Regions from separate parts of the Priestia sp. JSM ZJ58 genome, predicted to be linked through region 2. Evidence: riboswitches for the same ligand, from Rfam matches in the RefSeq annotation. Region 2 holds a riboswitch; each other region holds the start of a gene.
What was found. Region 2 has a riboswitch for cobalamin ahead of ACH6EI_RS11265 ((2Fe-2S) ferredoxin domain-containing protein). Riboswitches for the same ligand answer to the same signal wherever they lie in the genome.

Region 1 (10,277 bases), 330 kb from region 2:
TGAACCTGCAGGGAATTATTGATCAAGTGACGCGTTTAACCGACGCGATTCCTAAAATAGAAGAGCTTCATCAGCAATTACATGAATCAGCTCATCTTATTCAATCATTGTCTCAACTGCACGAGCAAACAGCTCATTTACTTTCGGCTATGCAGTCAGCTCCTAATTTCGAAGACATTCAGAATCAGCTCTCTGCGTTAAAGGAAGAATCGTCCAATACAGCTTTATATGAGATGGTGAAAACTCTTGACAAAAAGATTGATGAAGTAACTCAGCCAAAGCAGTCCATTGTTGTTGAAAAAATTATGGTGGAAAAAGTATTGTTAGACAAAATTGACCTTAGTAATAATTTTGGCCAGCTAGGCATTAAAGATTTGACCGGCCACTTAAACATTGGTACAACTTACAGCGCTGACTCCGATCAAGTGGATGAAGAAGTCAAAGACTTATTTTCTGTTAAGCTAAAAGAAAAAAAGATTGATGAACATACAACTGAGACAACGATGAGTTCAGGAGGTGAAACAGAAAAGCCTGATCACTCCGAAGAATAAAAAATGACCGCTACTGCTTATTTAAAGCAATTGTCGGTCATTTTTGTTTCCATAAATAGTTGTAATTCTTTCTGTAGGCGTTCCATTAAGAACGCTGAAATTTCTTCTTGATTTTCTTCTTTATGATGAGATGATGCTACAACAATACGGCCTGTTTTTCCTAAGAAAGCCCGGTATTCAATTACCTTCATCGCAGCATGAAGTAAGTTCGCGTCCGAAAGCGGTGTATTTGTTAGTAGAACAATATTCATTTCATTCTCTTTTTGTCCATGTGTCAGTACAGTCAGCCACGAGTAACCTTTATCGTCTTTTAAGCGAACTTCATGACTAGATAAAGACGCAGATTTCCACGCCGTGTTAGAACTGCTTTGCTGTTGAACAATTTCTTGACACCAGTCTAGACCTGTTTCATTGGAACCCAGTGAAACAGTTCTCAAAGGACGAGCAAAGGATAAACATAGCTTGCCCGGTTCCTTTTGCAACTGATACAACTCATGGAAGTCCGTCTCTGGATATTGATACGGCGGCACAAAAGCAATTTGCCGCTTGTTCACAGCGGGATGGTGAAATACATGCAAATCAACGCCATATACTCTTTTTAACGTAGCTGCATCCTGAAAAATGGCATCCATCCCCGTTTCTTCTACTCTTCCATCTTTCAATAATACGGCATTATCTGCAAACAGCGAGGCAATGTTGAGATCATGCAAAATGGCCAGAACCGTCAAGCTCATTTCCTGCTGTAACGTTTTTAACAGCTGAAGCAGTTCCATCGTATGTTTTACATCTAAGTGATTCGTTGGTTCATCAAGAAGTAAGTAGTCAGGTTCTTGCGCCAGTGCTTTAGCAAGTAAAACCCGCTGTTTTTCTCCACCGCTCAGCGATTGAAAGGTATGATTTCGATAGTGCCAGACGTTTGTTAATTTCATCACGCTTTCTACCACTTCTTCATCCTGTGCTGATACAGTGCTAAACAAACCTTTTGCCTGATAAGGATAACGTCCCAGTGAAACAATTTCTTGAACCGTAAATTCTAATCCAATTTGATTTTCTTGCGTCATGACTGCAACTTTTTGCGCCAGTTGTTTTGGTGAATAAGCCTTCACTGACTTCCCTTCTACCTTCACTTCTCCTGATTGAGTGGTTAATACATTCATAATTAAGCGAATAAGCGTTGTTTTTCCGCTTCCATTTGGTCCTAGTAAAGCAACAAAAGAACCTTTGTCTACGGTGAACGTGATGTCACGAACGGTCGGTTTCTGTTTATCGTATCCTCCCGTCACATTATATAGTTCAATCATGATATTCCTCTTTTCCGCATACGTTCTTTTACAAGCAGCAGCGTAAAAATTGGCGAACCAATTAAGGCGGTTACGACTCCAATCGGCAGTTCACGAGGTTCTAATATCGTTCTTGCTAATAAATCGGCTAAAACCAAATAACTTCCTCCGATTAAAATAGAAAGCGGCAGTACATGCTTATGATTAGCTCCCGCTACGAGACGCACTACGTGGGGAATAACTAAGCCAACAAATCCAATTGCCCCAGATACTGATACCGCAGCCCCGGTTAATACGGATGCACCTATTAAAATCATTCTTTTTTTCTTCTTTACGTCTATCCCCATAAATTGAGCGGATTGATCGCCAAATGCTAAGCCGTTCAGCTCTTTCACATGTAACAGCAGCATAATCGTACCGACTAAAAAGAACGGCCCTAAAATTTGAATATGCGACCATCCTCTCATTGATACGCTTCCCATTAGCCAATATAAAACCTGCCTTACATCTTCTTCAGGAGAAAGAGCTACAATTAATGAAATAAGCGCGCTCATAAAGGATGATAAAATAATCCCCGCTAAGATGATGGTTTCATTGGCCAAATTGCCGCTTGCGAGTTTCGTAATACCAAAAACTAAAAGAAGAGTAATAAAACCAGATACGATGCCGACTACAGGCAGCGTGAAGATAGACAAACCAAAAATACTCCAGTGAAAATAAATTGCCATGACAGAGCCAAGGGTTGCACCTGAGGAAACTCCGATCGTGTAAGGATCCGCAAGAGAGTTTCTTAATAGCCCTTGAAAGGCAGCCCCTGCTATTGAAAGCGAAGCTCCTACTAAAAATGCCACCAGTACTCTTGGAAAACGAATTTGCCAAATGATTAAATCCATGTTTTCCGGACCATGATATAAGGATAGTCCGGTAAGGTGGCCAATAATAATTTTGATTGTATCTCCTACGGTTAACGAAACTGTACCAATAAATACTCCCATAATCACCGAAGTACATACAATAAATAAACTGACTATGTATAAAATAGATGCTTTGTTTAAAAAAATACGTTTAAAAATCAATACTTTCAGCTCCTCTAGGAAACGAGGCGTGATGTTTTACATTACATTAACCATTCATTTTCCTGTCCATAAACCATGTTTCCATCCTACATAGTATTGGAAACAATCATCTTTTATTTGTTACGAGTGCTAGACTGTTGAACTAGGCAACGTAGAATAGCGTACTAAAGTTCTCGGTGAAAAAACAAGCGAAAACCTCTACAAGCTACACTTTTTGTGCTTGCTCCGGGCTTTTATAGTTGTCTATTAAATGATACAGCTTTTCCATATCTACAGCTTCTCTCACATATGCTGCTGCTTTTGAAAAAGACTCCTCTTTTTGCAGGCGACTGTTGAATGTATCCGTAATAGGCGGCAATTTTTTATGTTTACGAATTTGATTAAGCAAAGCTCTGCGCAAAGCATCGTTATGAAACACATCATGAACATACGTGCCAATGATGTTGTCTTTAACCGTTCCTTCTTTTTGATCATCTACCACCGCAAAGGCTTCCGTCATGCTTTTAGAAATCGTCTTTCCCATATGAATTTCATAGCCTTCAATTGAAACCTTCTCACTCTCTAACTGAACATATCCAGAAACTCTTTCTGTTTTTTTGCTGGTTGTCATAACGGTTTCCACTGGAAGCAAACACAGCCCTTTAATAGATTCAATCCGGGACTCTACTGCATCGGGGTCCGTAATTGTCTCGCCTAACATTTGATATCCCCCGCAGATGCCAATAACGTGAGCGTTCGTTGCGTTCAAGACTTGATTAATGGCTAGATCCAGGCCGCTTTCTTGTAAAAACTGCGCATCTTCAATCGTATTTTTGCTTCCTGGTAAAACAATTAAATCAGGCGTACCTAGTTGTGATGGCTTGGTTACAAGTCTCACATGACAGTCTTCTTCTAAGCTTAGAGGATCAATGTCCGTAAAATTTGAGATGCGAGGATACGAGATAACCGCAATATCGATTTCTTTTAACGGATTCACAAGCGTTGAGTAATTTCTGAGTGATAGCGAATCTTCAGCGTCAATTTCCACGTCGTGCATATAAGGAATCACTCCTAGTACCGGAACTCCCGTGTATTCTTCAAACCACTTCAACCCCGGTTTTAAAAGCTCTAAGTCTCCTCGGAATTTATTGATTAACACTCCAATTACTCTAGGTTTATGTTCATCTGGAAGCAATTGAAGAGTACCCACCAGACTCGCAAAAACCCCTCCTTTATCAATATCTCCTACTAACACAACAGGCGCTTGGGCTATCTTTGCTACGCGCATATTTACCAGTTCCCGATCGTTCAAATTGACTTCAGCAGGACTTCCAGCACCTTCAATCACAATTCGATCATAATGACTGGCAAGCTCTTTATAAGACTCAGTGATAACGTTCAAACCTTCATTAAAAAATTCTTGCCGATACTGAAAAGCAAACATATTACGAAGCGGCTTTCCATGAACGACAATTTGAGATTCATGATCACGAGTTGGTTTAATTAAAATAGGGTTCATATTAGTTGTTGCTTCTACTCCAGCAGCTTCTGCTTGAATTCCCTGCGCTCTGCCAATTTCTTTTCCATCCATTGTAATGTATGAATTGAGCGCCATGTTTTGCGATTTAAACGGTGCAGTTTGATAGCCGTCTTCTTTAAAAATACGGCAAAATGCTGTAGCAATCATGCTTTTTCCAGCGTCTGAATGCGTTCCTTGAATCATAAGAGGTTTTCCTTTTTTCACTTTATCCACTCCCTACCACATAAAAAAACCTTAACTGTAAAAGTCAAGGTTTGGTCATGCGCTCATTAACACATTGTCTTGACTTATTTCTCCCACCGAAAAATAAGGGGTTTTTAAAAGCAGGTCTCCTGGCTTATGCTTCATTTTACTTCTGCACCCTTCCTAGTTTGACTAGTGGGTCTTTGCAGGTTCATCCACATTTACAGTAGCGGGGGCTGCACCGGATTCTCACCGATTTCCCTATTATCCTCCTTAGAGGCACTTTTAAAATCATTTATTCTTTATTGTAACGAATTTTATAGCCATTCACAATAACGATTTTCTTCTATTATTATATATTACTGTGTTTATACTTATTTGGGTCTCGTATGCTATAATAACAATTATTTTCCAAACATCTTATGAAATAGCTAGGAAGGTGCTCACAGTTGAAGAAAAAAATGATTTATACCTTTATTGGTTCGCTTGTTCTTTATATAGTAATTATATCTTTTTGTATGTATCAAACTGCTCACAAGTCTGTTCCACAAAACGCAGATTATGTCCTCGTTTTAGGTTCTAAAGTAGATGGTGATCAAATGTCTCCTAGTTTAAAAGAGCGAGCAAAAACAGCTTTATCTTATTTAAAGACTCATAAACAAACAAAAGTTATCGTAACGGGTGGAAAAGGATCTGATGAAGAAATTTCTGAAGCAGAGGCAGCCTACCGTTTTCTACGAAAAGCAGGAATTAAAAAGAATCGAATTATAAAAGAGGGTCAGTCAACTTCTACTTTTGAGAATTTTACTTTCACCAAAAAGAAAGTTGATATTCAAGATAAACGAATCGTGCTTGTTAGCAGTGATTTTCATCTGTTTCGCGCTTCTATTATTGCAAAGCGCCAAGGTTTTGATGTTTATCCTTTAGGCGCAAAGACACCAAATTCAATTAAACTTCAAGCCTACTTTCGTGAGTATGCTGCTATATTAAAAACATGGCTGTTTGATAAATAAATAGAGTACACGCCTATACAAACGAAAAACACGGCATGAATTCATGCCGTGTTTTTTATTAATCATCTGTATCGATAACTGCTTTTGGTAAACCTGTGTATTTCGCCCAGTAGAAAATACCGAGTGAAACAAGAGCAATTAAAATTAAGTCAAGTGGGTTGCTTAACACACCTTGTCCTCCACCAAATGAACCTAGATAAGAGATAACAAGCATAATAATATAATAAGCAACTAGCCACCAAGCAGATTTAAGCTGCTGTGCAAATTTCACAACGTCAGTTGGTACGTATTTCTTAAACGCTACGTAGATAACAACCATTAGAAGCTGTGATCCTAGCAGCCAAGAAATTGTTGTCCATCCTGACCAGTATACGATGTATGAACAGAAGATAAATGAAACAGGAGCAATAATGCTCATGCCTTTTAATTTGAAAGGTTTTTTAAGATCTTTTGCATTTACTCTGAATGCTGCAGCTGAAATTGGTGCGATAGCATAAGACAGAATAAGTGCTACTGAACATACGTTTACTAGCGCTTCCCAAGAAGGAAATGGCAGTGTCCAGAATACGGACATTCCAAATGATAGCCATAGTGACGCACGTGGAATTCCTGTTTTCTTATCTACTTTTGAGAAACGTTTAAATAGTGTTCCATTACGAGACCAAGCATAAACTAGACGAGAAGTTGTATTCATAAAGATGTTTCCGTTACCGCCTGGTGATAAAATAGCATCAAAAATAACAAGCGTTACTAACCAGCCAAGGCCTAAAATAAGTGCAATATCTTTAAATGGTAAAGAGAATTGCTCTTGAATTGTTCCCCATCCTCCTGATAGCATATCAGCCGGGATGTTACCGATGAACAATACTTGCAGTGCTGTGTAAATAATCGCTGAAAGTACAATACAGATAATTAGCGCGATTGGAATATTACGCTGCGGATTTTTAACTTCACTGGCTACCGAAACAATAGGGTGAAGTCCTAAGTAAGCAAACATAACGCCACCTGTTGAAATGGCTGCTTGAATACCATTAAAACCAAACGGAGCAAAATCGCCAGTTGTAAAGTTAGCTGATTTGAAGTGATAAGCTAACACGACGATAATTGTAAGAGGAACCGCATATTTAAACACAGATATAATGACATTTGACTTAGCAAATGCTTTTACACTTACGTAGTTAATAATGAAAAATAGTGTTAATAACGCGAACTGGAATAGCCATCCAATCGTTGTAGGCGATTCAGAACCATGTTTAGTTAGACCAGGAATCCATACAGCAACATACTGACGTACAGCTGTTACCTCAATGGCAATTAAACTTGTATAAGCAATAATGGTAATGAATGAAATTAAGTAACCTACTAAATGACCATGTGAATAAACCGGATAACGGATAATTCCACCGGTACGCGGCAGCGCTGCTCCAAGTTCAGCATACACTAAGCCGATAAGTAAAATAATGACTCCGCCAATCAGCCACGAAAAACTTCCGGCTGGACCAGCCTTTGACGCCACGTTACTAACCGCAAATAACCAGGCGGAACCAAAAATAGCTCCCATCCCAATTAACGTTAGGTCAAGTAACGATATTGATTTTTTAAATTTTCCTTGATTTCCTTGATCAGACATAAAATCCTCCTTTAAAATTCCCACTCCACATATCTACGCCCTTGCGTCCGATATGGGATTCTTTACATCATCCTCCTCTTACTAAGACCTCACAAGTGGATATGTTAACAAATATTCTCTAAAAAACCAAGTTAAAAACTTTATTTTTTTACAAAACATCATTGAATTGCTTATGTATAGCGCATAAATTCCACCGAAGATTTGAGGACTACTCCTCTTATTTAACCGCATTTTTCTTAGATTAAACATAAAAGAATATTCAAACTATTTATCATAACAAAAGGGCTGAGGCATAACGAGATCAACCGCTAGAAGCAGCTACATACGCAAAACCTACGCTTGCCATCCCAATAAAAAAACCCGAACGATGAATCGTTCGGATCTTGCTTCAAATAAAATAATTTTGTCCGTGCCTTTTTTTGCTTATTTAAATACTTTTACACGTTCAGTTAGCGGTTGAAATTCTTTTTCTCCCGCAGGTGACACAGGATTACCAAATGGCATTTGAGCAATTAATTTCCATGAGCTTGGAATATTCCAAGTTGCTTTTACTTCATCGTCAATCAATGGATTGTAATGTTGTAAAGTTGCTCCTAGGCCTTCTAGCTCAAGTGCTGTCCAGATCACATGCTGCAGCATGCCTGATGATTGGTTAGACCAAACCGGGAAGTTTTCGCTATAAGATGCGAACTGCTTTTGCAATCCTTCAATTACTTCTTGATCTTCAAAGAAAAGAACTGTTCCATAGCCGCTTCCGAATAAGTTCATTTTTTGATCCGTATCTGAAAAATTTTCAGCTGGAACAATTTTACGAAGCGTTTCTCTCGTAATATCCCATACTTTATCATGCTGTTCACCAAATAAAACAACTACGCGTGCGCTTTGAGAATTAAATGATGAAGGAGTATGTTTTACCGAAAAATTAATAATTTCTTCAATTTTTTCTTCTGATATTTTTACATTTTTATCAATTGCATAAATAGAACGTCGGTTTTTAATTGCTTCATAAAAATCTTTTCCAACCTGTTGTTGATCACTTGATTTATCAAATAATTTATCTAAAAAACCCATTTTCCACACTCCTAATTGTTTGTTTTTTTAAGCTTAAATTGCATGTTTATACCCTTCCCCCTGATAAAAGGAGATAAACAAGATATAATGAATTCTTATATCTCTAATTCGAGATATTAAACTAAAAAAATATTAATTGAAATTTAATTACTTTATGTAACTTACTTTACAATGATTATTATTATCTGTCAACAGAAAAATTATTATTTCTTCTGTTGATTATCAAAAGAGGTTGAGACATAACGAAATGAATCCAATCTAAAATGAACAAATGGGATATATGAGCTGAACCGCTTTTTCCGCCGGAGTCTTCGTCGTGCCCTTCAATCAACTGCTAGAAGGAACGAAACAGGTGAAACCTACGTTTACCGTAACAAAAAAATGAACCACTAATCAAAAATTTGATCAATGGTTCATTTTTTCACTTCGTCTAAAATACTTTTGTCTTAGCTTTTTTTTATAGATGCTTAATGTTCATAAATCATCTTTCGCGTCATTCCCCCGTCTACTACGAGGTTAGCTCCTGTGACAAAATCATTTTCAACGTTTGTTAAGTACATACACGCTCTTGAGATATCGGCTGGCGTCCCCACCCGATTAGACGGATGCTGCGTATGATCGATTTCACGAAGGCCATCGTAATCAGATGTCTCAATCCATCCTGGAGAAATAGCATTTACTGTGATGTTGTCATCACCAAGTGAAATGGCAAGTGCATGAGTTAAAGCAACGATTCCTCCTTTTGTAGCCGCATAGGCTTCTGTGTGAGGTTCAGACATTGTAGCTCTCGTAGAAGCTAAGTTTACAATGGAGCCTCCGCTTTCGTTTTTTCTCATCACTTTAGCTGCTTCGCGAGAGCATAGAAACACGCTGCGCAAGTTCGTATTGATAATGTCATCCCATTCATCAATGGTTAGCTCATACGGTGATTTCCAGCGGGAAACGCCTGCATTATTAATCAAAATATGTATCGTTCCATACGTACTGACCGTTTTCTCAACGAGATTTAAAATGTCGTCTTCTTTTCGGACGTCTGTTTTCACAAAAATGGCTTCTCCGCCTTGTCTTTGAATAGCTTCTGCGTGACGCTCTCCTTCGGTTTCGTCCACATCTGCCAATACCACTTTTGCTCCTTGTTTCGCGTATGCGCGGGATACATCTTTACCTATTCCGTTCGCAGCTCCAGTAACAATAACAACTAAATCTTTAAACGACATATCATCTCCTCCTTATACGCTTTATTCACTTTTTTCTTCGTCTTTAAACAAGTGATCCGTGACGAAAAGAGCAAACGTTTCAGCCGTTAACTTGCATCCAGAAGCTTTTGGGTGACCTCCTCCTCCAAGGTGCCCAACAATTTCTGCTAAGTTGATTTCGTCTTTTACTGCACGGAACCCAATCTTTTGCCGTCCCATGTCCACCATAACGGAAAAGTCGATATCTTCGTTTTCTAGACACAGTGCATTTCCTAACTCAGACTGATATGTATCTGCAAATACAATCCCTGCGTTGTACGCTGTTTTATCAATTTCAACACTTTCTTTTATGATTTGTTTTTGTTTGTCATAAATATATTTTTCAATCTTTTTTTCTTCTGCTTCTAGTAAAATTTCGTGTTTGTCCGTAAACGTAAATTCTTGATTTTCAGAATGATAAGATTCACGAAGCGTTTCTAGAATGGTTTCTTTAAATTCCTCATGCGGGATTAGATAATATAGGTGATTAAGGCGCTTTGCTTTCAAGTTATTTTCATGGAACCAGTCCCACGTATCAAATAAACGCACAAGTTCTACGTACTCATCAAGCAACACCGTTTTTTGGAGCATGTTGTGGCGCACTAAGTAGTCATAGAAAAGAGATGTAGCTGCGGTCTTTTTACCGTTTTCATCTTCTGCAATAACATGAACCCAATCGTATTTCTCAGCTAGTGGAAGAGCAGAGATATGATGGTCAA
Region 2 (10,277 bases):
TTTTTTGTAGCTCCGTATGCTACTTATCAAAATGAAACGTTTGATGTGTCAGCTGCTTCTGATGTTCGAGTGCTTTTGACCACATCTGAAAAAGAAAAAGCTGATAAATATCATTTTCAGCGAACGGATAAATATCTATATGAAAAACGTGTGTTAAAGGAAGAAGTGAAGTTAACGGAGAAAAAAACTCCTTATTCATAAAACGCCACAATAAAAAGAGGATGCAAATGCATCCTCTTTTTATTTAATCAATTTTCTTGAAGTGTTTCTGTTCGTATTATCATTTGTACGAAGGAAGGTAATGCCAAGACCGATTAATCCTCCTACAATAGCAGGAACTACCCAGCCGAGACCCACTCCATACATAGGTAGAATCGATGTAAACAGATCGTTTACTGCCGCGATTTTGAATCCAGCAGCATTTAAGCCATCAAACAAACTAACGATAAACGTGAAAAGAAGGCTTACTTGGTAAACTTCTGAACGTCCTTTAAATAAAGGATGTAAGAATGTCAAAGCAATTAACACAATAGCTAACGGATAAATAGCTGTTAAGACTGGAACTGAAATAGCGATTAATTCCGTTAAGCCAAAGTTTGCTACAACCGCGCTGAATGCTGATAAAATGACAGCAATCAACTTATAAGAGACCTTTGGAAACAGCTTATGGAAAAAAGATGAACAAGATGTTACAAGGCCTACACTTGTCGTTAAACAAGCAACGGTAATCATCAGACCCAAAAGAATTCCTCCGTAAGAGCCAAAGTAGTAATTCGATACTTCAGCCAAAACCGTACCTCCGTTATCAAGACGTCCAAGCTCTGATACGCTTGAAGCACCCATATAGGACAATGCGCTATAAATAAGAGCTAAAATAACGGCAGCGATAGCCGTAGCTTTTGCACAAATTGCGATAATTTGTCGATTGGTTTTTGCTCCTTTTTCTTTGATTGCATTAATGATAATAATTCCAAAAACAAATGATGCTAGTGTATCCATTGTTAAATAACCTTCTTGGAAGCCTTTAAAGAATGCGTGCGTTGTATAAGCTTCGCTTGGTGCTTCAAATTTTCCAATTGGGTTCACAACGGCTACAACTACCAATATTCCAATAAACGTTAATTTAATAGGTGTTAAAACTTTTCCTACTAAATCGACAATTTTCGCAGGATTTAGCGAAAAAAAGCACGTAATAGTAAAGAAAATTACCGTGAAAATGATAAGGGGAAGGTGACCTGAATTTTCTGATAAAAAAGGCTTAACGCCAATTTCAAACGAAACACTTCCCGTTCTTGGCATTGCAAAAAGCGGTCCAATTGCCAAGTATAAAATTGTAGTAAAGATAATACCGAAAGCTGGATGTACACGACTAGCTAAAGACTGCAGATCCTCTTTTCCGGAAAAACCAAATGCGAGAACACCTAGAAGAGGCAGACCTACACCCGTTACTAAAAATCCAGCATTTGCTGACCAAATATTGCTTCCAGCAGACTGACCTAACATTGCAGGGAAAATTAAATTACCTGCGCCGAAGAATAGGGCAAAAAGCATGAAGCCAATAACCACTATAAATGAAAAAGGAACTTTGTTTGACACATTAAAACCTCCAAAATTATAAATGCTTTTTATTATCGTGTTGAATAATTAAAATTTTCAGAATTTTATATTCGAATAATAAAAATAAACATGTATCGTATTATACTAACCTAAAATGCATATTTCAATATAAAATTTTATTTTTTTAATTAATTCGCTGAAATAGCAAAAATAGAAAAATACTTAGCAAAAAAATCTCAATATACAACAATTATTTGATATGATAAAACAGAACCGTGGCTTTTAAAAATTCGCATGTGCGGCCTTACATCCTTTTAGTAAAGAACTGTTTACATAAGGTGCTGTAAGGATGTATATTTATACACGGTTCGCGGAACCGCATATGCTCGATGGATGAAAGTCAACTGTGCGAAAGGAGCAAGAAAGTGAAAAGGTTAGGTCTAGCAACTCAGATTCTAATTGGACTGATTTTAGGCGTAGCTGTAGGTGCTATCTTTTACGGAAGCGATACAGCCATTTCTATTTTACAGCCGGTTGGAGACATATTTATTCATTTAATTAAGATGATTGTCGTACCGATCGTGATTTCAGCATTAATCGTAGCGGTCGCAGGAGTAGGCGATATCAAAAAATTAGGTAAGCTTGGCGGAAAAACAATTCTTTATTTTGAAATTGTTACAACCATTGCGATTGTAGTGGGGATTATTGCCGCGAACTTATTCCATCCTGGTGCAGGGGTTGATATGGGACATATTGAAAAAAGCGATATTTCTCAATATGAGGCAACGGCAAAAACGTCTGAAAGTACAGGGATTGCTCAGGAGCTTCTTCATATTGTTCCGACAAACGTCTTTCAGTCGGTAGCAGAAGGCGATCTTTTACCAATCATTTTATTTTCCGTACTGTTTGGTGTAGGCGTAGCTTCGATTGGACAGAGAGGAAAACCTGTTTTAGCCTTTTTTGAAGGCGTCTTGGATGCAATGTTTTGGGTAACTAATTTGGTGATGAAATTTGCTCCAGTAGGTGTATTTGCACTTATTGGTGTTAATATTATAAAGTTTGGTGTCGGATCACTTATTCCATTAGGGAAATTAGTGTTCGCCGTTTACTTCACCATGATTTTCTTTGTGCTTGTGGTTCTTGGAATTATTGCTAAAATGGCTGGAACAAGCATGTTTACGCTCATAAAAGTGTTAAAAGACGAGCTGCTTCTTGCTTTTACAACAGCAAGTTCAGAAGCCGTTTTACCATCTCTTATCAAAAAGATGGAAGACTTCGGTTGTTCTAAATCGGTTACATCGTTTGTTATTCCAACAGGCTACACGTTTAATTTAGATGGTTCAACCATTTATCAGGCGCTGGCATCGCTGTTTATTGCTCAAATGTACGGCATTGACCTTTCCATTATGGATCAAATTCAGCTCCTTCTTGTGCTAATGTTAACCTCAAAAGGGATGGCTGGTGTACCAGGGGCATCGTTTGTAGTTGTACTTGCTACGCTTGAATCTATGGGCTTCCCTCTTGAAGGCATGGCATTTATTGCAGGAATTGACCGCATTCTTGATATGATGCGTACCACAGTTAACGTAGTAGGAAATGCTTTAGCTGCAATTGTAATGTCCAAGTCTGAAGGCGAGTTTGATAAGCAAAAATCATTAAATTACACAAATGAATTAAAGAAATCAAACATAGCTTAAAACAAAAAAGCCGGGCAGCTGCCTGGCTTTTTTGTTTGGAGCTGCCTGTTATCTTTTTTGAAACATATGGTAAAATAAAAGAAATGAGAGACAAAGGAAGTGTCATAATGACGGAAACTGTTCAGTTAATTAAAAAGCTTGTTTCGATTCCCAGTCCTTCTGGAAATACAGAAAAGGTGATTTCATTTGTCGAAGACTATGTAAAAGAGCTAAATATTCAAACGTATCGCAATCGAAAAGGAGGCTTAGTCGCTACTATTCCCGGTAAAGATACGGATCATCACCGCATGCTGACGGCTCATGTCGATACATTAGGTGCTATGGTAAAAGAAATCAAACCGAGTGGACGTCTGAAAATCGACTTGATTGGAGGGTTCCGCTACAATTCCATTGAAGGAGAATATTGTGAAATCGAAACGTCAGCAGGAGAAGTATTTACAGGGACCATCCTTATGCATCAAACATCTGTTCATGTGTATAAAGATGCAGGTAAAGCTGAGCGAAATCAAGATAATATAGAAATTCGATTGGATGAAAAAGTACATAGCGCAGAAGATGTTCGCAGTCTTGGAATTGAAGTCGGCGACTTTGTTTCGTTTGATCCTCGTGTAGAAATAACAAAAAGCGGTTTTATTAAATCTCGTCATCTCGATGATAAAGCAAGCGTAGCTTTATTGCTTCAGCTCATGAAAACAATTCAAGAAGAGCAGATCGAACTGCCATACACTACGCACTTTCTTATTTCAAATAATGAAGAAATTGGATACGGAGGAAATTCTAATATTACGCCTCAAACGGTAGAATACTTAGCGGTTGATATGGGTGCCATGGGAGATGGACAATCTACTGATGAATACACCGTGTCTATTTGTGTAAAAGATTCAAGCGGCCCATATCATTACGGTTTGAGAAAGCATTTGGTGGAGCTAGCTAAGCAGCATGATATTCAGTACAAATTAGATATTTATCCGTTTTACGGATCAGATGCTTCTGCTGCTATTCGTGCCGGGCATGACATCGTACACGGCTTAATTGGTCCAGGAATTGATTCTTCTCATGCGTTTGAGAGAACGCATCAAGATTCATTAAACCATACGTACAAGCTTCTTTACCACTATGTGCAATCGAACATGGTTCTGCTTTAAGAAAGGAATATTTAATTAGTGTATTTTTATGCAAAACAAAGAGCAGGACGGGACTGTGATGTCTGTACTTTCCTTTCCTAAAAAAGAAGCCGGCTGTCCGGCTTCTTTTTTTAATAAATACTATATATTTTTTTACTGGTGAAGCAACAGTTGGTAAAAAAAGCACCTTTTTTAAAGAGGTATAATACGGCTTAAACCTTTTGTACATTTTGTTCATTTACAGAAGTTAAAATGTTTTTAAATTTTTAAAAGTTTCTTGTGACAAGTTTTGTAGAATGGGTTTTCAAAAGGATATGGTTTCGTCATAATGTGGATATAGCGATCACTACAATAATCGGAGGCGAATCTTTTCATGTGGGTACTGACGGTATATGCTGGAAAAGAAATGAAAATGTTTGAATTTGAAACTGAAACGCAGGCGAGAGAAGCTTTTGCAAAAACAAATGGCTGTAAAGTTCTTTCAGAAGTCGTGTATTATAATGATCCTCATTTAACATTAGTAGCTATATAATGAAAAAACAAGAGCTGACTTTATGCTCTTGTTTTTTCATAGCTTCTTGTATCTTACGAAAAGAATAGAGTTGAAATAAAAAAAAATGTACGCTATGATATGGTAGTTACTTCTATTATTCTGATAGTTTAAAAGGTTCATATATATCAAACAGCAACAGTAAAGATGCCAAGAAGGCTTAATAGGGAAACTGGTGAAAGACCAGTACTGCCCCCGCAACTGTAAGTGTGGACGAACGAGTATAACCACTGTGGAAAAATCACGGGAAGGTTCTCAAGTAGAATGATACACAAGTCAGGAGACCTGTCTTTATTGTGAAGTTTCTATTTCTCCGGGGAGCGGGAAGGGAAACGTTGGCTTAAAGTGGCATTCGTGTACACTTTTATTCTGACGTTTTACCCGCTCGCATATTAGCGAAGCGGGTTTTTCTCGTAGCACAAAACTACATATCGTGCAAAAAAGGTGCGCAATGTTCACATTGCGTTAAATGGGAAGTCTGGTGTGAAGCCAGCGCGGTACCCGCCACTGTGAAGAGGAGCTGATTGCATATGCCACTGTATTCGGGAAGGCGCAATCAAGTGATGAATCGAAGTCAGGAAACCAGCCTTTTTCTAATGCGAAGCTTACCCTACGGGATATAGGTGGAAGTGCAAAAACTTAGTTTGAATTTTTCTGCGCCTCTATCATTGATAGAGGCGTTTTTTTAGTAAAGGAGCGAATAAGTGTGACGACGTGGAACTTAAATGGAACAAAACATCACGTATTGATTTGTAATGGAAGCAGCTGTATGAGAAAAGGTGGAGAAGAAGCCACGCAAGCTATTCGAAATAAAGTGACTGAACTGAATCTAGATGAAGCGGTTCACACAACCCGTACGCGCTGTAACGGAAGATGCAAAGATGCTCCTGTAGCTATCGTGTACCCTTCAGGAGATTGGTACAAGCAGGTCACTGAAAACGTAGCTCATCGAATTGTTGAAGAACATTTAGCAGGAGGCTGCAGTATAAAGGAATCACTTATTTATGAATATGATCAAAACGGTTTTGTTTCTCCGGAAAAGAGTGACTCCATAGAAGGAATTGACAAAGTAAAAAGTAACGCATAAAGGAGGAGCTAGCATGAAAGGTAAACTGTTAGTTATTGGATTCGGCCCAGGAAGCTTTGAACATATTACACAGCGAGCAAGAGAAGCCATTCAAGAAAGTGATATGATCATTGGTTATAAAACCTATGTGGAATTAATTCAAGGACTATTAACGAATCAGCAAATTATTAGTACAGGAATGACCGAAGAAGTAAGCCGTGCACAAGAAGCCGTAAAGCAAGCTGAAGCGGGAAAAACCGTGGCGGTCATTTCAAGCGGAGATGCAGGAGTATACGGAATGGCCGGCCTTGTGTATGAAGTGTTGATTGAAAAAGGATGGAAAAAAGAAACGGGCGTAGAGCTGGAAGTGATTCCTGGCATTTCGGCTATTAATTCATGCGCATCCCTCCTTGGGGCGCCCGTGATGCATGATGCCTGTACGATTAGTTTAAGTGACCACCTTACGCCTTGGGAGTTAATCGAAAAACGAATCGAAGCAGCTGCACAAGCAGATTTTGTAGTAGCTTTTTATAATCCGAAAAGCGGAAGACGCACAAGACAAATTGTGGAAGCGCAAAGGATTTTATTAAAATACCGTTCCCCCGATACGCCTGTTGGTCTTGTGAAAAGCGCTTATCGTGACCGTGAAGAAGTGGTAATGACCAATTTAAAAGACATGTTAAATCATGAAATAGGCATGCTGACTACCGTTGTTGTCGGAAATTCATCTACGTTCTTTTACGATGACTTAATGATTACACCGCGCGGGTATCAGCGTAAATATACCCTCAACCAAACAGAGCAGCCGCTAAGACCGCATCAGCGACTTCGAAAAGAAGCAGAACCATGGGCTCTTGATCAAGAGGAGACTGTAAAGCAAACGGCTTCAGCTATTGAAGATGTTCAGAACACAAAAGAAGAAAAAGCAGCTTCACGAGCTCTGGCAGAAGAAGCGCTTCAAGCAATTTTAGGTGAAACTACTTCACCGGTCGTACACCAGCCAATTGAGTCTATTTTTGAAGTGGCAGTTAGTCCAGGGCTTGCAAATAAGAAGTTTACGCCCGTTCAAATGACAACACTAGCAGAAGTTGTTGGTGAAAAAGGTACGATGGAGTATACGCCTGACCATCAAATCAAACTGCAAATTCCAACGGCTCAGCCAGATGTGATTATTAAAAAGCTCCAATCAGCTTCCTTTTTACTATCTCCAGTCGGAGACGTGTTTACAATTAAAGCGTGTGATTTTTGTGATGGAGAAAAAAGTGACGCCATCCCGCATACGGAACAATTACAAAAGCGTCTCGGTGGAATGGACATGCCAAAAGAGCTGAAGCTTGGTATTAATGGATGCGGTATGGCCTGTTACGGTGCTGTTCAAGAAGATATCGGCATTGTCTACAGAAAAGGTGCGTTTGACTTATTTTTAGGGGCTAAAACGGTTGGACGAAACGCCCATTCAGGTCAAATTGTGGCGGAAGGCATAGCGCCCGATGACATTGTTGAAATAGTGGAGAACATTGTCCATGAATATAAAGAAAAAGGTCATCCAAATGAGCGGTTTCATAAATTCTTTAAGCGTGTGAAGAATGTTTATGGATTCGACTATCAAGATATAACACCAAAAATAAAAGTAGAACCAGCTCCGTGTGGAGATTAAAAATGGGAGGGCATTATATGAAATCAGTTTTATTTGTCGGTCATGGAAGTAGAGATCCTGAAGGGAACGATCAAATTCGCGAGTTTATCTCGACTATGAAGCATGATTGGGACCCATCTATTTTAGTAGAAACGTGTTTTCTAGAGTTTGAACGTCCGAATGTAAGTCAAGGCATTGATACATGTGTGGCAAAAGGAGCGACAGATGTAGTTGTAGTTCCAATTATGCTCTTGCCAGCTGGCCACTCAAAAATACATATTCCGGCGGCTATAGATGAAGCTAAGGAAAAATATCCACACGTAAACTTCGTGTACGGACGTCCCATTGGCGTTCATGAAGAAGCCCTTGAAATTTTAAAAACGAGATTACAAGAATCAGGAGAAAATTTAGAAACTCCAGCTGAAGACACGGCTGTTATTGTCTTAGGGCGAGGAGGAAGCGATCCTGATGCAAACAGTGATTTATATAAAATTACGCGCCTTCTTTGGGAAAAAACAAACTACAAAATCGTCGAAACTTCTTTTATGGGCGTGACCGCTCCATTGATTGATGAAGGAGTGGAACGATGTTTAAAACTGGGCGCTAAAAAAGTGGTTATTCTCCCGTATTTCTTATTTACAGGAGTACTAATTAAGCGTTTGGAAGAAATGGTGAAGCAGTATAAAATGCAGCATGAAAACATTGAGTTTAAGCTAGCCGGCTATTTCGGTTTTCATCCAAAACTGCAGACAATTTTAAAAGAACGTGCTGAAGAAGGATTAGAAGGCGAAGTGAAAATGAACTGCGATACATGTCAATATCGCCTCGGCATTATGGAGCATATTGATCACCATCATCATCACGATCATGATCACGGGCACCATCACCACGATCACCATCACCACGATCACCATCATGACCATCACCACCATGAAGATAAGGTCGGCGAGTTAAAATGATTTTATTGTTAGCGGGAACTAGCGATGCACGTGCATTAGCTGTTCAAGTGAAAAAAGAAGGTTACGACGTTACGGCGACGGTTGTAACCGACAATGCAGCAATCGAATTACAGCGAGCAGAAGTGAAAGTGAAAATTGGACGTCTCACACAAGAAGATATGATGACTTTTATAAACGAACATGGTGTAAAAGCTATTGTGGATGCAAGTCACCCCTTTGCCGAAGAAGCATCTAAAAACGCCATCGGTGCGGCTGCTGAAACATCGATTCCTTACATACGCTATGAGCGGGCTTCGCAGGCTTTTACCTACGACAATATGACGATGGTTTCTACGTATGAAGAAGCAGCTGAAGTAGCAGCTGAGAAAAAAGGAGTTATTATGCTGACAACAGGCAGCAAGACGCTGCAGGTTTTTACAGAAAAGCTCCTTCCTCTTTCAGATGTACGGCTTGTTGCTCGTATGCTTCCAAGGCTGGATAATATGGAAAAGTGTCAGCAGTTAGGATTGCCGCAAAAAAATATTATTGCTATTCAAGGTCCGTTTACAAAAGAGTTTGATCAAGCACTGTATAAGCAATACGGAGTGACGGTCATGGTCACAAAAGAAAGCGGAAAAGTTGGATCTGTGGATGAAAAAGTGGAAGCAGCTAAAGAGTTAGGCTTAGATATCATTATGATTGGGCGACCGAAAATTGAGTATGGGACCGTGTATTCCACGTTTGAAGAAGTGGTTCATGCTTTAGTAAACCAAACTAGGAGTTGATTGAGATGGATTTTCGTACAGAATTTAAACCGTTAACTGTTCAGCCTCAGCAAATTGAAGGAAAAAGTTTTGAAATGATTACAGAAGAGCTTGGACCTCATCCGTTTACAGATGAACAGTACCCAATTGTTCAGCGGGTAATTCACGCGTCTGCAGACTTTGAGCTTGGACGCAGCATGCTGTTTCATCCAGATGCGATTCAAGCAGGAATTAAAGCCATTCGCAGCGGCAAGCAAGTGGTTGCAGATGTACAAATGGTGCAAGTAGGAACAAACAAGCAGCGAATTGAAAAACACGGCGGTGAAATCAAAGTTTATATTTCAGATCCGGACGTAATGGAAGAAGCAAAGCGCTTAAATACAACGCGTGCAATTATTTCTATGCGAAAAGCAATTAAAGAAGCAGACGGCGGGATTTTTGCAATTGGGAACGCACCGACAGCGTTACTTGAGTTAATTCGTTTGATTAAAGAAGGAGAAGCGAAGCCTGGGCTTGTTATTGGTCTGCCGGTAGGGTTTGTTTCAGCGGCTGAATCGAAAGAAGAACTTGCCAAACTTGACGTGCCGTTTATTACAAACATCGGGCGAAAAGGCGGCAGTACGGTAACGGTTGCTGCATTAAATGCAATTTCAATTCTTGCAGATCAGGTGTAACGCATGAAGGAAGTACCAAAAGAACCTAAGAAACTCAGAGAAGGCTATACGACGGGCGCTTGTGCAACTGCAGCTACGAGAGCAGCTCTGCTTACGCTAATTTCAGGAGAAGTGCAAGAGGAGTCAACGATTTACTTACCTGTTGGTCGCTTTGCTACGTTTCATCTTGAAGAATGCGAGTATCGCACAAGCAGCGCTGTAGCCAGCATCATTAAAGATGCTGGAGATGATCCCGATGCCACGCACGGAGCGCTGATTATTTCTGAAGTTT
Region 3 (10,277 bases), 680 kb from region 2:
CTTAACTGTCGCTTGACACTCCTGCATTTCTTTTAACGCGGCGCCGTCTTCACTATACATGACATGAATATCATGAGAGACGCCGTGACAGCCGATGGCATGTCCTTCCTGTGCTACTTTTTTAGCAATTTCAGGGTGAGCGTCAATTTGATACTTTAACATAAAGAAAGTTGCTTTTACGTTATATTGACGCAAAGCATCTAAAATGTGAAGGGTATCAGGCGTTGGACCATCGTCAAACGTAAGGTAAACAGGCTGTGTAAGAGCTTGATTTTGATCGTTCACGGTATTTCCTACATACATATTATGGTGAAGTGTATTAAGCAGCTTCTCAGGTTGTGCTGAAGATGCAGCTTCTTTCAGCGGCAATGCAGTAGATGCTAAGACTTGCTGAGATGCAGCGGATTCACTTCCTTTGGCTTCTGTAATAAAAAATAAAGAAGCGACAATCACTAACACTAAAGACAAAAATGCATAAAATCGTTTGTTTGGCTTAAATCGTTTGTTCGGTTTAAATCGCTGGTTCAATTTGAAAATCCTTTCTACTAAACTACTATTTACTACTATAGTACAAAAAATGGAATATTAATAGTAAAAATCGACATTTTTATGGAAAAAAATTAGATGATATGACCCGGTTTTAATCTTTTTTGTCAAATGAAAAAGGAGAACGGGACAGCGATAAGGATTTGAAGAGTGAGTAGCTAGATTTTTCCTGGTTTTTATAGTATGCTTTTAGCGTGAATGATTGTTAGGAGGAATGTTAATATGTCAATGGCATATGAAGAATATATGCGTCAGTTAGTTAAACCAATGCGTCAAGAATTAACTCAAGCCGGTTATGAAGAATTAACAACAGAGGAAGCCGTAGTTGATTTTATGGAAAACGTAGAAGGAACAACTTTTGTTGTCGTTAATTCAGTTTGTGGATGCGCTGCTGGTTTAGCACGTCCTGCAGCAACGCAAGCGTACTTACAGTCTGAGCAAAAACCAGATCAAGTGGTAACTGTTTTTGCCGGTCAAGATAAGGAAGCAACAGCTAAAATGCGTGAATATTTTGGGGACATTGAGCCTTCATCACCGTCTATGGCACTTTTAAAAGGAAAAGAAGTTGTTCATTTTATTCCTCGACATGAAATTGAAGGTCAGCCGTTAGAAGTTATTTTTGAAAACATTTTAAATGGCTTTAAGCAGCACTGTTCATAAAATGTCCTGCTTTTGTCACATCTAGTATATAGATTTTTAAAGAAAAATCGCATATACTTTATAAGAAAAAGGATGTCTATCGGCATCCTTTTTCTTTATGTAAATAGCCAAACAGTGTAGGGGGAGTTATGAAAGTGATTGTTACGACTGCTGGTCGAACAAATGAACAGATGATTGTAAAAGCCAAACAAGTAGCCGCTGATTTAAGTATACCTTTTGTAACAAGAGAGAAGAAATCTGTTGCAGATCTTCAAAATCTTGAAGCGGCAGACGTGCTGGTTGTCGGTAAAAATAGAGTAGAATTGCACGTCCAAAGTGAAGAAGAACCTATTTTTTTTCATCCAAATTCCGCTATGTTTAGAGTGAAGAGATGGCTGCGGGGAGAACGTGATCCGTTTATTGAAGCTGCTGGTTTAGAAAAAGGAATGAGCGTGCTTGACTGTACACTTGGTCTTGCATCGGATAGTATGATGGCGAGCGTGGCGGTAGGGAAAAGTGGGAAAGTTGTCGGACTAGAAGGCAACCGCTATGTAGCTTATTTAGTCAAACAAGGACTTTTAAATTGGGAAAGTGACGTACAAGAGTTGAATGATGCAATGAAGCGTATAAACGTGGTTCATCAAAATTTTGAATCGTTTTTGGCGTGTTGTGAAGATAATTCTTTTGATGTTGTCTACTTTGATCCTATGTTTCAAGAACAAATTGAGGAATCGAATGGAATTAACGGTATTAAAGCAATAGCACTGTATACCACGCTGACGCCAATGGCTATACAAGAAGCAAAAAGAGTAGCCAAACAAAAGGTCGTGCTAAAAGATCATTGGAAAAGCAGTCGTTTTAAAGAGCATGGATTTACTGTGCAAAAACGAAAAACATCAAAATTTCATTACGGGACAATTGATATACAAAAATAACCAAAAAAGTAAAATTAATTACGCTCATTGAAAAGACTTCCAAAACCTTTTAGGAATTAAAAAGTTTTGGAAGTTTTTTTTATGAATTTCATCTAAAGTTCATAAAAGTATGATATATTTTTGAACATAAAAATACTTTTGTGTTTAAGCATCCAGCAAAAAAGGAATATCTTGTATAGGTTTCCGCTCGGTGTGACAACCTCAAACAGAAGAAGGAAGGTGGTAACTGAAAAGTCGTCAAATGCCCGTAGACAGCATAAATGAATAAGCAAATATAGGTAAAAAATTAATAAGTATGTTACAATACCTAGTGAGTTATGATAATGAATTTTACAATATGAAAAGACCATATGGGAAAAGATGAGAAAGGAAAGATACGAATGCCTAGATGGATAAAAAGAATGCTAATTGTATTTATTACAGTATTTACATTTGGGCTTGTCACTCCACCAGAATATTTATACGTTGATGATGCAAAAGCGGACAAGCAACATAAAGCAGGGTATGTAAGAGAAACAACTCCTGTCACAGCTGTTATAGAAGATATTCATTTGCCATATGAAGAACCAAAATATGAAGACGTTTCATCATTTGTTACGTATGCAATGGAATCAGCTGAAAAACAGTCAGTGGAAAAATTCGGAACAAAAATTGGACCTGTCATTGAAGATGAATTTCGTCTAGCAGTGTTACCTAAAATTGAAGAAGTGCTGACCGACATTGGCACTGAACGTGAACAGTCGATTCAGAATCTCGAGATAAGCGAGCACCCTGCTGCTGGCTACGGTGAAAAGATTTTCCATGTATATGACCGGGAAACCGGTCAGGACTTAATACGGTTTCATGTACGGCGTGAAAATCCTCCAAAAGATGGATACTGGTTTAATTTTCACTATCATGCGGCCGCAGATAATTTTCAAAAGCATTATGATTTAGGGAAAATTTATTGGAACCGAAACATGCCGCCTAAGTGGTTCAGCTGATAATAGACACAACATTCTACAATTTCGAAATGTTAGCTTTTTTAAGCTAGCATTTTTTTACGTCTAAAACCGTTATGGTCTAAATAAGCTGAAACATTAGCACAACGATAAAAAAATCGTTTATAATGAAGTCAGACTTCTTACTATAGAATTGTAGGAAGCAACGAATAGACGCTGGAGGTAACACAATGAAACAATTTACGGAAGAAAAACAATTTCGCGAACAAATTAAGAATGAAACACTAAGCGTTGGGATTTTTACGACAACGTGGTGTCCTGATTGCAAACGTTTGGATATGTTTATTGATGAAATCGTTGACGAAAATACAGATAAAGCATGGTTTAAAATTGACAAGGATGAGTTTGAAGAACTTTCTGCTGAAAACAATGTAATGGGTATTCCTTCTCTTCTTGTATATAAAAACGGTGAAAAAATTGCGCACCTGCACAGTGCAAATGCTAAAACGCCTGAAGCGGTCCGTGAATTTTTAGCAACTCTTTAATTCCCTAAGCTGCGAGAGCATTCTCGCAGCTTTTTTTGTGAGAATGGCTATTTCCATTTTTCGATGAGTGGGGTATACTAGGACAAGTGAATAATCGTAAAGCAATAAGGTCTCAATTTAAAGATTGAGTGAAAAGGGAAGTCTGGTGAAAAACCAGCGCGGTCCCGCCACTGTAAGCGCTTTGTGCGTAAGTCAGGAGACCTGCCTTATTGTTAGCTGTGAAACCTTCGAGGAAGGGTGAAGCAGGGTAATGAACATACATATCAAGTATAGTGAACGGATTCTTTTCCTGCTTATCTTGACGTTACCTGCTTTGCTTTCAATTGAAAGTAAAGCTTTTTTATTTTGAAGCTGCTGCCGAGCAGTATACATAGTCAAAGCGGAAAAAACGGGATAGCGCTGCTTTTTGCATGATCATTTGCTTTTTCTTTAACGTGGAGGTTTCGTATTCACAATGAACAATATATAGGGGGAGTATTTAGATGAAAAAATGGCTTTCGTATTCCATTATTGCGCTGTTAGTCATCGTACTTGCTGCATGCGGTGCAGGCAGCCAAAGCAACAGTGATAAAAAAACGAAGCAAGATACAGAACAAACGTCACAAGCTGCGTTTCCAGTGAAGGTAAAAGACGCGCGTGATAAAGAAATTACGTTGAAAAAACAGCCTAAGAAAATTGTTTCATTAATGCCAAGTAATACGGAGATTGTATATGCCCTTGGCCTTGAAAAAGAATTAGTCGGTGTCACAAGCAACGATGATTATCCTAAAAGCGTAAAGAAAAAAGCGCAGGTGGGAGATATGAACGTTAATGCAGAAAAAGTTATTGCTTTAAATCCTGATTTAGTGCTGGCACACGCTTCAAGTATGGGCGTTTCAGATGAAGTATTTAAACAAATTGAAAGTGCGGGTATTCCGGTATTTGTTGTAAAAGATTCAACAACGTTTGATACGGTTTATGATTCTATTACGCAAATTGGTAAATTAACGGGTAAAACAAAAGAAGCTAATCAAACAATTAAAGACATGAAAGAAAAAGTAGCTTCAATTGAGAAAAAAGCAAAAACGATTTCAAAAGAAGATCGTAAAAAAGTATGGATAGAGGTATCGGGAGCTCCTGAGATTTATACAACAGGAAAAGGTACGTTCATGAACGAAATGCTTACTATGATCGGTGCTGATAACGTAGCGGCTAGTGAAAAGGGTTGGGTTAAGTTTTCTGAAGAGCAAGTTGTTAAGTTAAACCCTGACGTTATTATCGCAACGTATGATGCAGACAAAAATGAGATTATGAAGCGTCCCGCTTGGAGCAGCATGACTGCTGTAAAAGAGGGGAATATTGAAAAGGTTGATCAAAACAAAATCAACCGCTTAGGACCTCGTATTGTAGATGGCTTAGAGGACTTAGCAAAAGCAGTATACCCTGAGGTGTACAATAAATAAAAAGAGGGACCATATTCCAGTTCGAATCGAAAAGGGGATTGGTCCCTTTTCACATCTTAAAATTGAAGAACGGCCTGAGCTTTTAATCATGAAAACCGAGACTTCTTATAAAACATACAGCTCAGGCGTTTTAGGAACAGGCATCACGGAAACGGACACCTTTTACAATCGATTTGTTCATAAAGACTATTATTCAGATACTCCTTCTTTAGAGTATGAGCAATATTTGATGAAAGAAAATGTGCGCCATGAGCAAATCGTAGGGTTGATGACAGCGGTTTGGTTAAAAGAAAGAGCGATTTACTGTTATGAAGGCTACGGAGTAAGAGTAGCTTCCGTGATAACGGCTGGAGTAGGAAACGCAGTGGATATTACAGCTGACGAAGCTGTCCCTTTCTATTCCTCTCCCGGTACAATTAATATGTTTTTTTTCGTGGAAGGCAGGCTTACGGATGCGGCGTTTTTACAGCTTTTTATTGCCGCTACAGAAGCCAAAACAAAAACGCTGTCACAGCTGGGTGTCATAGATCCAGCTACAAAGACGATTGCTACGGGAACATCTACGGACAGTATCTCAGTTGCAGCGTCTCAGCAAGGACCATTATATGAATATGCAGGCTCTATGACCGCTTTAGGTCAAGCGGTAGCCAAGCTGGTAAAAATAAGCTTAGAGCAGGCACTTAAGGAAAAGAGGTGAAGAAATGAGTATTGCACAAGCGATGATTGCACACCTGACAGCCATGACGATTGCTCTACTCATTGACCGAATCATAGGTGACCCAGAAAATTGGCCGCATCCCGTTCGCTGGTTTGGCAAGTGGATTTATTGGATGGATTCCAGATTAAATAAAGGCGCAGGAAAACGATTCAAAGGATTGCTTCTTGTGATAAGTATGGTGGTGCTCGCAGGAGTTATTCCTTTTTTATTCCTTCATGCTTTGTACGGAGTTCATTTTATACTAGGTGTTTTAGTAGAGGGCGTAATGATTGCGACTACTATATCCACTCGTTCCTTAAGCGAAGCTGCTTATAAGGTGCAAAAGCCGCTTCAGCTAGGAGATATGGAGAAAGCTAGATATGAAGTAAGCATGATTGTGGGACGAGATACGGACCGTTTATCAGAAGGAGAAATTGCCAGAGCGACGGTAGAGACCGTGGCTGAAAATACAAGTGATGGTATTACAGCTCCGCTTTTTTATGCATTTATAGGAGGGGGAGCCCTAGCCTTTTTTTACCGAGCTATTAACACATGCGATTCAATGGTTGGGTATAAAAATGACCGCTACTTTCTGTTCGGCTATTTTAGTGCAAAAACCGATGACGTATTAAACTATATTCCAAGTCGGTTAACTGCAGTGGTGATGACCGCTGTTAATGTAGCAAAAAGCCAATATTCTCTTTGGCATGTAACGAGTTTGATTAAGCGCGATGCTAAGAAGCATCCAAGTCCAAATAGCGGATACGGGGAAAGTGCAGTGGCTGCCCTTTTAGGTATTCAACTCGGCGGGCTTAATACATATAAAGGCATAGAATCTAATCGTGCAAAAATGGGCGAACCACTCATTCCCCTGCAACCCGGTCATATTGAACAAGCTGTTTTCATTATGAAAAGGACGGTCTATGCTACGTGGTTATTCTATCTTTTGTTAGGAGGAGTTATTAGTGCTATTACCTACACATGGAGCTAACCCCAATGTCTTTTTAAAAGCAATAGGGGCCGAGAATTTGTCGCATCTAAAAGACTTTAGCGTAAACACAAATCCTTTAGGGGCTCCCCTTGTTCTTCACGAAAAGTGGAACGAATTCAAGGAAGCTGCGTTTAGTTACCCTGATCCTGAAGTAACAGAACTAAAAAATAAACTTGCAGCTCATCATCATGTTTCCGCTGCCCAAGTGCTGCCCACAAATGGGGCCGCTGAAGCTTTTTTCCTTATTGCTTCTTTATTTTCAGGAGAGAAAGCGGGGATTGTACAGCCGACGTTTGTCGAATACGAACAGGCAAGTAAAGCGTATGGATGTGAAGTGACATACGTTCCTTTAGCTGAAGAAAATGGCTGGAGCTGGGATATAGAGTTGATTATGAGTATTCTTCCGGATATAAAAGTACTATGGATTTGTCACCCAAATAATCCAACGGGCGTTATGTATAGTCACGAGGAATGGATGAAAGTAGTAAAAGCTGCTGCTCATCATGGTACATACTTAATAATTGATGAAGCATTTATTGATTTTGTCGAACATCAGCCTTCATTTGATTCTCTTATTCTAAACTATGAACATCTCATTGTTGTGCGTTCGATGACAAAGATGTTTAATATTGCGGGGCTTCGCCTTGGCTATATTTTGGCAAATGAAAAAATTATTAGCAAGATGTCTAAAAAACAACCTCCTTGGAGTGTAAACGGATTGTCGCAGCAAGTAGGGATGATATGTGTAGATGAAAAAGATTTTGTGAAAAAAACCGTACATTATATTAAACAAGAACGAAAACGGATCTTGAGTCAACTAGAAGAATGGGGGCTTTTGGTTTCTCCGTCTCAAACAAACTATTATCTTTGCAGCGTTCCGTCTTCTATTAAAACGCGCGACTGGCTTATCTATTTAGCAAGCCGCGGTGTGGTAGCTCGGCATACTGAAAACTTCCCATTTTTAAATGGACGCTATATCCGTTTGGCTGTGAAAACGAAAGAAGAAAATGACTATTTACTTAACGTAATCAAACAAGGACTCGATGAAATATGATCATCTTTATTAGCGGAGGGGTTCGAAGCGGCAAATCACGTGCAGCGGAGAACATGGTTCAAACTTTTTGTACAAAGCGCGCTGTTTATATTGCCACAAGCCGGCAAACAGATAGTGAAATGCAAAAACGTATCCAGCTTCATCAAACAGAACGTCAAGCGGCGAACACGCCTTGGGCAACGATCGAGCAGTCTGTAGATTTACAACAAATTCTTCCAAACCTTCGAAGTGATGATACTATACTCTTGGATTGTGTCACAAACTGGCTTGCCAATGAGCTTTTTTTAACCGAAAAAAGGTGGCAAACAAAAGAAGGTAAACAAGAGGTTTTTCGTCAGATGATAGAAGCGCTCGATAAGCTGTTTGCGCAGTCTCAGACGGTCGTGCTAGTATCTAATGAACTGTTTGAAGCGGGCGTGTTAGAGGAGCCGACATATAGCTATATGCATATGTTAGGGAAATTACATCAGTATATTGTAGAAAAAGCAGATGTGGCTATTTGTGTAGAAGCGGGACTTTCCCGTTTTAAAAAAGGAAAGGAATGTGTAAGCAAATGAAAGAATGGATAGCCATACTACGAATCTCTCTTCAGTTTTTTACGATCTTACCACTGGCTAAAACCGTTCAATGGACTGAAAAAAGAACGGCACGCTCACTTTTTGTTCTGCCTTGGATTGGCATATTACTAGGTTTAATGTTTTATAGCTTTTTACAGCTGCTTCACTATTCACCTATCACTGCTATTGTTAGCAGTATTTTAGTTTTGCTTTTGCCGCTTGTTTTAACGGGTGGTCTTCATGTAGACGGGTGGATGGATGTAAGTGATGCGTATTTTTCCCATCAGTCAAAGGAAAAGAAACTGCAGATTTTAAGCGATCCGCACGTTGGGTCTTTTGCTATTCTTTCTCTTATTGTTCTGCTTCTGCTGCGCTTTAGTGCAATCTATGAATTAACGTCTCTTTCTTCTTTATCGGTTTGGGCATGTATAACCGTCTTTACACTTCCAAGAATCGGAGCCGCTTTCTTAGTTATGAGAGATAAGCCCGCTAAAGATACGGGGCTTGCTGCTTATTTTCAAAAAGGAGTCACCAAATGGTCTATTTATGCATTTATCGTCATGAGCCTATTCTTAGTTGCTATTTTCATTGTTTTTATAGACAATAAATTCATTATCTTTTTCTTTGCCGGTTTTTTATGGCTCTGGATACGGTTTTATCGTTCGCAGTTTGGTGGCGTAACAGGAGATGTTATAGGTGCAACCATTGAAGGAGGAGAAACGTTTTTATGGATAATTCTTTGGTTATCACATGTATTCGCCATGGCATGACGCTTGAAAATCAACAAAAAAAATATATAGGGTGGAGTGATCCGCCTTTAAGTATAGAAGGGAAAAATGAATTAAAAGAGCTTTCTCTAGAGCCGGAGCTCGTTATTTCCAGTGACTTAAAAAGAGCGCTAGAAACAAGTTCAATTGTTTTTCCTAAATCTCAGGTGATTAAAAGGGAAAGTTGGCGTGAGCTGCATTTTGGAGATTGGGAAGAGAAGACGTATGAAGATTTAAAAAACATACGGGCATATAGAAATTGGATCGATCACTGGGCAGAACATACGCCTCCGAATGGTGAAAGCTTCTCAGGGTTTTCAAACCGAGTTTGGGAAGCTTGGGAAGAAGCGGTCGATTTGGCGGCTAGTCAGCAATTGCGTCACATTGCTATTGTTTCACACGGCGGACCACTGCGTTTACTTGCGTCCCATTTTAAACAGACAGCGTCGCTTTGGGATGTTTCTTTTTCTTATGGAGAAGGTTTTTCAGTAACGTGCACATACAAACAGGCAAAGGAGAGAAGAGCATGCATTTCGTATTCGGCGGTGCATTTACCGGCAAAAGAAAATGGGTGAAGCAGCAGTATGCCAGTAAGTCGATAAAATGGCATTGTTTGTATGAAGACCCCGTTTTACCGGCCATTGAGTTTGAAGAAAGTTACATTGTGCTAGAAGGATTTGAGCACTATGTTAAGGAATTAATACATAGCGAGCTGGAGGCTCCGCATCTTGTTGTTAAAAAGGTCATACAGAAGTGGAGAGACAGCGGTGTATGGGAACAGTTAATAGTGATTGGAACTGAAGTCGGCAAAGGCATTGTTCCTTTAGATCCAATAGAGCGGCAGTGGAGAGATGAATGCGGGTATGCGTATCAGCATTTGGCGGCACATGCCCAGAAAGTAGATCACATTTGGTACGGAATTGCTAATCGATTGAAGGAGGAAATACAATGAACATTTACACAAAAACAGGGGACAAAGGGCAGACAAGCTTGATTGGAGGAAGAGTAAACAAAGATGATATTCGAGTGGAAGCATACGGGACGATTGATGAGCTAAATGGCTTTGTAGGTCAAGCGATTTATCAGCTGGATGAAGCAACATTAAAAGATGTAAAAGAAGAGCTAATTACGATTCAGCATGAGCTTTTTGACTGTGGAAGTGA

Region 1: it holds a riboswitch for cobalamin, as region 2 does, so the genes downstream of both, ACH6EI_RS09585 (cobyric acid synthase) here and ACH6EI_RS11265 ((2Fe-2S) ferredoxin domain-containing protein) in region 2, are expected to answer to the same signal.
Region 3: it holds a riboswitch for cobalamin, as region 2 does, so the genes downstream of both, ACH6EI_RS14775 (ABC transporter substrate-binding protein) here and ACH6EI_RS11265 ((2Fe-2S) ferredoxin domain-containing protein) in region 2, are expected to answer to the same signal.

The regions. Positions count from the first base shown of each region.
Region 1 covers NZ_JBISEM010000001.1:1,783,158-1,793,434, reverse strand. The annotation lists gene ACH6EI_RS09600 (hypothetical protein) at 1-551, shown strand, start outside; gene ACH6EI_RS09595 (ABC transporter ATP-binding protein) at 569-1,852, opposite strand; gene ACH6EI_RS09590 (FecCD family ABC transporter permease) at 1,849-2,907, opposite strand; gene ACH6EI_RS09585 (cobyric acid synthase) at 3,113-4,639, opposite strand; cobalamin riboswitch at 4,732-4,911, opposite strand; gene ACH6EI_RS09580 (YdcF family protein) at 5,059-5,622, shown strand; gene ACH6EI_RS09575 (APC family permease) at 5,681-7,252, opposite strand; gene ACH6EI_RS09570 (nitroreductase family protein) at 7,676-8,323, opposite strand; gene ACH6EI_RS09565 (SDR family oxidoreductase) at 8,791-9,540, opposite strand; gene ACH6EI_RS09560 (DHH family phosphoesterase) at 9,562-10,277, opposite strand, start outside.
Region 2 covers NZ_JBISEM010000001.1:2,113,062-2,123,338, forward strand. The annotation lists gene ACH6EI_RS11240 (hypothetical protein) at 1-201, shown strand, start outside; gene brnQ (branched-chain amino acid transport system II carrier protein) at 241-1,596, opposite strand; gene ACH6EI_RS11250 (cation:dicarboxylate symporter family transporter) at 1,983-3,254, shown strand; gene ACH6EI_RS11255 (M42 family metallopeptidase) at 3,362-4,399, shown strand; gene ACH6EI_RS11260 (hypothetical protein) at 4,752-4,910, shown strand; cobalamin riboswitch at 5,057-5,235, shown strand; cobalamin riboswitch at 5,354-5,533, shown strand; gene ACH6EI_RS11265 ((2Fe-2S) ferredoxin domain-containing protein) at 5,635-6,015, shown strand; gene cobJ (precorrin-3B C(17)-methyltransferase) at 6,029-7,651, shown strand; gene ACH6EI_RS11275 (sirohydrochlorin chelatase) at 7,669-8,589, shown strand; gene cobK (precorrin-6A reductase) at 8,586-9,353, shown strand; gene ACH6EI_RS11285 (precorrin-8X methylmutase) at 9,359-10,006, shown strand; gene ACH6EI_RS11290 (cobalt-precorrin-5B (C(1))-methyltransferase) at 10,010-10,277, shown strand, end outside.
Region 3 covers NZ_JBISEM010000001.1:2,794,801-2,805,077, reverse strand. The annotation lists gene ACH6EI_RS14800 (polysaccharide deacetylase family protein) at 1-528, opposite strand, end outside; gene ACH6EI_RS14795 (BrxA/BrxB family bacilliredoxin) at 769-1,206, shown strand; gene ACH6EI_RS14790 (class I SAM-dependent methyltransferase) at 1,341-2,120, shown strand; gene ACH6EI_RS14785 (YpjP family protein) at 2,501-3,103, shown strand; gene ACH6EI_RS14780 (thioredoxin family protein) at 3,292-3,606, shown strand; cobalamin riboswitch at 3,697-3,829, shown strand; gene ACH6EI_RS14775 (ABC transporter substrate-binding protein) at 4,089-5,048, shown strand; gene ACH6EI_RS14770 (adenosylcobinamide amidohydrolase) at 5,137-5,745, shown strand; gene cbiB (adenosylcobinamide-phosphate synthase CbiB) at 5,750-6,736, shown strand; gene cobD (threonine-phosphate decarboxylase CobD) at 6,711-7,790, shown strand; gene ACH6EI_RS14755 (bifunctional adenosylcobinamide kinase/adenosylcobinamide-phosphate guanylyltransferase) at 7,787-8,347, shown strand; gene cobS (adenosylcobinamide-GDP ribazoletransferase) at 8,344-9,117, shown strand; gene ACH6EI_RS14745 (histidine phosphatase family protein) at 9,075-9,689, shown strand; gene ACH6EI_RS14740 (bifunctional adenosylcobinamide kinase/adenosylcobinamide-phosphate guanylyltransferase) at 9,641-10,066, shown strand; gene ACH6EI_RS14735 (cob(I)yrinic acid a,c-diamide adenosyltransferase) at 10,063-10,277, shown strand, end outside.